One region of the Nonomuraea sp. CA-143628 genome, then DNA from elsewhere that is predicted to be linked to it. Evidence: predicted binding sites of a transcription regulator. Region 1 holds the regulator's gene; the other holds the start of a gene.
The links. Region 1 encodes HspR, which represses chaperone genes until heat shock. Its sites were predicted from a motif close to ANTTGAGTCNNNNNGACTCAANT; they were not measured.

Region 1 (2,457 bases):
CAAGTCAGCCACGGCCGATGACATCAAGAAGGCCTACCGCAAGCTGGCCAGGCAGTACCACCCCGACACCAACCAGGGCGACGTGGCCAAAGAGGCCAAGTTCAAGGAGATCTCCGAGGCCAACGACGTCCTGTCCGACAGCAAGCGCCGAAAGGAATACGACGAGGCGCGCACGCTGTTCGGGTCCGGGGTGGGGGCCCAGCGTCCCGGCAGTGGCGGCTTCCCGTTCGACTTCGGCGACCTGTTCGGGGGCACCGCCAACCAGCAGCAGCAGGGCCACGGGGCGGGTGAGCGGCTCGGCGACCTGTTCGGCGGGCTGTTCAACCGCGGCGGCGCCGGCTCGACCCGTACGACCAGCGCCACCAGGCCGCGGCGTGGCCAGGACGTCGAGTCCGAGGTCACGCTCACGTTCACCGAAGCGGTCGAGGGCTCCACGGTGTCGCTCAGGCTGACCAGTTCGGCCGCCTGCACGGCCTGCAGCGGCACCGGGGCCAAGGCCGGCACCACCCCACGGGTCTGCCCGACCTGCGAGGGCACGGGGGCGGCCAGCCGCAACCTGGGCAACTTCGCCTTCTCCGAGCCCTGCCGCGACTGCAAGGGCCGCGGCCTGCTCGTGGACGACCCCTGCCCCGTGTGCGAGGGCAGCGGCCGGGCCAAGAGCACCCGCAACATCCAGGCGCGCATCCCCGCGGGGGTGGCCGACGGACAGCGGGTCAAGCTCAAGGGCAAGGGCGCCCCGGGCGAGAACGGCGGCCCGGCCGGCGACCTCTACATCCTCACGCACGTCAAACCGCACGCCGTCTTCGGCAGGACGGGCGACAACCTGACCATCACGGTGCCGGTGACGTTCTCCGAGGCCGCGCTCGGCGCCGAGATCAAGGTGCCGATACTCAAAGGGCTGCCGGTCACGCTGCGCATCCCGACGGGCACGCCCAACGGCCGCACGTTCCGGGTCCGTGGCAGGGGCGTCGCCCGCAAGGACGGCACCAAGGGCGACCTGCTCGCCACCGTCGAGGTGCTTGTCCCTCAGACACTGGACGACAAGTCCCGCGAGCTCCTCACGGAGTTCAACACCGCGACGGCGGGCGAGGACCCGCGGGCTGATCTCATACAGAGAGCCAGAAGCGAGTAGCCGATGGACGCCAACTATTTCGACCTGTCAGACGAGACTCCGGTCTATGTGATCTCGGTGGCCGCGCAACTGTCGGGCCTCCATCCACAGACCTTGCGACAGTACGACCGGCTCGGACTGGTTTGTCCAGGCCGCACGGCGGGGCGCGGCCGCCTCTACTCCACCCGCGACATCATCCAGCTCCGCGAGGTCCAGCGGCTCTCCCAGGAGGAGGGCATCAACCTCGCGGGCATCAAGCGGATTCTCGAGCTCGAGAACGAGGCTCTGCGGCTGCGTGAGGAGGTTCACCGCCTCCGCGCCGAGATGCAGATGGTCAGGGCGCTGATCCGCTATGAGCTGCCACCGGGGGCCTAGAAACACATGGACTACAAGCTCACCCAGAAGAGCCAGGAAGCTCTCTCCGGGGCCATGCGGCGTGCCGCCGCGGAGGGCAATCCGGAGATCGCGCCCGCCCATCTGCTGACCACCCTGCTCGCCCAGACGGGCGGCACCGCCATCCCTCTGCTCGAAGCCGTCGGCGCCGACTGGAAGACGCTGCGCGCCAAGGCCGAGGAGCAGCTCGCCGCGCTGCCGAAGGCGCAGGGCTCCACCGTGAGCGCGCCGTCGAGCTCGCGCCAGCTGCTGACCGTGATCAACACCGCCGCGCAGCGGGCCAAGCGGCTCGAAGACGACTACGTCTCCACCGAGCACCTGCTCGTGGGCCTGGCCACCGACGGCGGTCAGGTGGCCGAGCTGCTGAAGTCCCAGGGGGCGACTCCGCAGGCGCTGCTCGACGCCTTCGAGAAGGTACGCGGTCACGCCCGCGTCACCAGTGAGACGCCCGAGGACACCTACCAGGCGCTGGAGAAATACGGCGTCGACCTGACCGAGCGGGCCCGCAACGGCAAGCTCGACCCGGTCATCGGCCGCGACTCCGAGATCCGCCGGGTCGTTCAGGTCCTGTCGCGGCGCACCAAGAACAACCCGGTGCTGATCGGCGAGCCCGGCGTCGGCAAGACGGCCGTCGTCGAGGGACTGGCCCAGCGCATCGTGGCCGGCGACGTGCCCGAGTCGCTGCGCAACAAGCGGCTCATCTCGCTCGACCTCGGCGCGATGGTCGCGGGCGCCAAATACCGCGGCGAGTTCGAGGAGCGGCTCAAGGCCGTGCTCTCCGAGATCAAGGAGAGCGACGGGCAGATCGTCACGTTCATCGACGAGCTGCACACGGTCGTCGGGGCGGGCGCCGCCGAGGGCGCGATGGACGCGGGCAACATGCTCAAGCCGATGCTGGCCCGCGGCGAGCTGCGCATGATCGGCGCCACGACGCTCGACGAATACCGCGAGCG
Region 2 (2,457 bases), 4.8 Mb from region 1:
CGAACTTGCGGCCCATCGCCCGTGCGACGGACTCGCCCAGTGAGGTCTTGCCCACTCCGGGAGGCCCGGCGAGCGCGAGTACGGCGCCGCTGCGACGGCCGCCCACCACGCCGAAACCCTTGTCCTGGCGACGCTTGCGCACGGCCAGGTGCTCGATGACGCGGTCCTTCACGTCGGCGAGGCCGGTGTGGTCGGCGTCCAGCACCGCACGGGCGCCGGTGATGTCGTAGTTGTCCTCGGTCCGCTCGTTCCAGGGCAGGTCGAGAACGGTGTCGAGCCACGTACGGATCCAGCCGGTCTCGGGAGACTGGTCGGACGTACGCTCCAGCTTGTCGACCTCCTTGAGCGCGGCCTCGCGCACCTTCTCCGGCAGGTCGGCGGCCTCGACGCGAGCCCGATAGTCCTCTTCCTCGGTCTCGGTGGAGTCGCCGTTGAGCTCCTTGAGCTCCTTGCGGACCGCGGCGAGCTGCTGGCGCAGCAGGAACTCACGCTGCTGCTTGTCCATGCCCTCCTGGACGTCCTTGCGGATCGTCTCGGCGACATCGAGCTCGGCCAGGTGCTCACGCGACCACTCGACCAGCCTGGCCAGCCGCTCGGCCGGGTCGGCGGCCTCCAGCAGCTCGACCTTCTGGGCCGTGGTCAGCCAAGGCGTGTAGCCGGAGCTGTCGGCCAGCACCGACGGGTCGTCGATCTGGTTGACCTGGTCGACCACCTGCCAGGCGCCGCGCTTCTGCAGGATCGTGGTGGCCAGGGCCTTGTACTCCTTGGCCAGCTCCTGGGCGCGCTCACCGGCGGCGACGGTGTCGATCGTGATGGCCTCCACCCAAAGGGCGGCGCCGGGGCCGGTCGTGCCGGTGCCGACGCGCACGCGGTCGACGCCGCGCACCACGGCGGCGGGCTCGCCTCCGGGCAGCCTCCCGACCTGCTCGACAACGGCCTGCACGCCGACAGCGCCGTAACGGCCGTCGATCCGGGGAACGAGAAGGACCCGCGGCTTGTTACCACCGGATGCCTGAGCCGCGTCAATGGCAGCCCGCACCTCGGAGTCGGACAGGTCCAGCGGAACCACCATGCCCGGCAGGACGACCTCGTCGTCCAGCGGCAGGACCGGGAGGATCAAGCTCTCACTCATACGAACTCCAAAGGGTTGAGTTATATGGACTCAAGTCATTAGAGCCCGGCATTGTTCCCAGGCTTGCCGATGTTCGCTCACGGCGATCGTAATTATGTAAGCGACCCATACCTGAGGATGACGACCCAGGGTTGATGTCCGCCCGCCCACGCCCCCGTAGGGTGGTCGCGTGTTCTCGGCAGTCGTGCGTCCCTTCGCGCTGGCGCTGTTTCAGGGCGATGCGGACCCGCCGCCGCCCCGGTCGCAGCGACTGCGCCTCCGGCTGCCTCTCGTCGGCGTCGTCGATCTGGTTCAGGCCGCCGGCATCCTCCTGGCCCTGATCCTTTACGGCACTGCGCTGTCCCAGCTGATGGACTGGAACAGCACCGGCATCCGGCGGATGTCCGAGCCGCTGCTCTACTTCACGGCCGCGGCCGTCTCCCTGCCGGTGGCGCTGCGCGACCGATGGCCGCTGGCGGCCTGGCGGGCGGCCATGGTCATGCTGCCAGTCGTCTTCTGGGTGAGCCGGGCGGTCGGCGGCCCGAGCGATCCGCCCTACATGCTCGGGCTGGCAGTGATGTACCCGTTGGTGACCTATTCGGTCGCCGTGCGCTGCGACCGCCGGATCACCGTCGCCGTTTGGGTGATCAGCTTCCTGACCGCCTGGATCGTCGACCCCAACTCGCTCTACCTCGTCACGATCATGGTGACGGTCGCCGCCCTGTTCGGCTACAACGTGCGCGTCCGCCGCAACGCCACGGCCAGACTCGCGGAGGAGGAGCAGCGCTCGCGGCAGGCCGAAGGCGAGCGGGCCGTGCTCGAAGAGCGCGCCAGGATCGCGCGGGAGCTCCATGACGTGGTCGCCCACCACATGTCGGTGATCGCCATCCAGGCCGAGGCGGTGCCGCTCAAGGCGGCCGGCGATCCCGCGCGGCTGGAGGCGGGCCTGGCCGAGATCCGCAGCCTGTCCCTGGAGGCCATCGCCGAGCTGCGCCAGGTGCTCGGCGTGCTGCGCGACCAGGACGGCCGCACCGACACCGCGCCGCAGCCCGGCCTCGACCGGCTGGACGAGCTCGTGTCCAACGCCCGCGCCACCGGGCTCACCGTCGGGGTCGAGCTGCCGGATCAGCCGCTCGGAACGCTGCCGCCCGCCGTCGGGCTGTCCGCGTACCGGATCGTGCAGGAGTCGCTGAGCAACGCGATGCGCCACGCGCCCGGCGCCACGGTCACGGTCGCCGTCGCGCGCGACGACGACGCCTTACGGCTGCACGTCACCAACGGTCCCGGCGCCACGCCGGGCGGCCCGGAAGGGACCGGTCAGGGGCTGGTGGGCATGCGGGAAAGGG

Region 2: lon (endopeptidase La) is a predicted target of HspR. The motif match lies at 1,146-1,168, and genes of this name have one in related genera.

Annotation. Positions count from the first base shown of each region.
Region 1 covers NZ_CP192072.1:12,937,347-12,939,803, forward strand. Annotated here, with positions in the region: gene dnaJ (molecular chaperone DnaJ) at 1-1,132, shown strand, start outside; gene ACQP2T_RS58960 (heat shock protein transcriptional repressor HspR) at 1,136-1,486, shown strand; gene clpB (ATP-dependent chaperone ClpB) at 1,493-2,457, shown strand, end outside.
Region 2 covers NZ_CP192072.1:8,163,593-8,166,049, forward strand. Annotated here, with positions in the region: gene lon (endopeptidase La) at 1-1,132, opposite strand, end outside; gene ACQP2T_RS37215 (sensor histidine kinase) at 1,302-2,457, shown strand, end outside.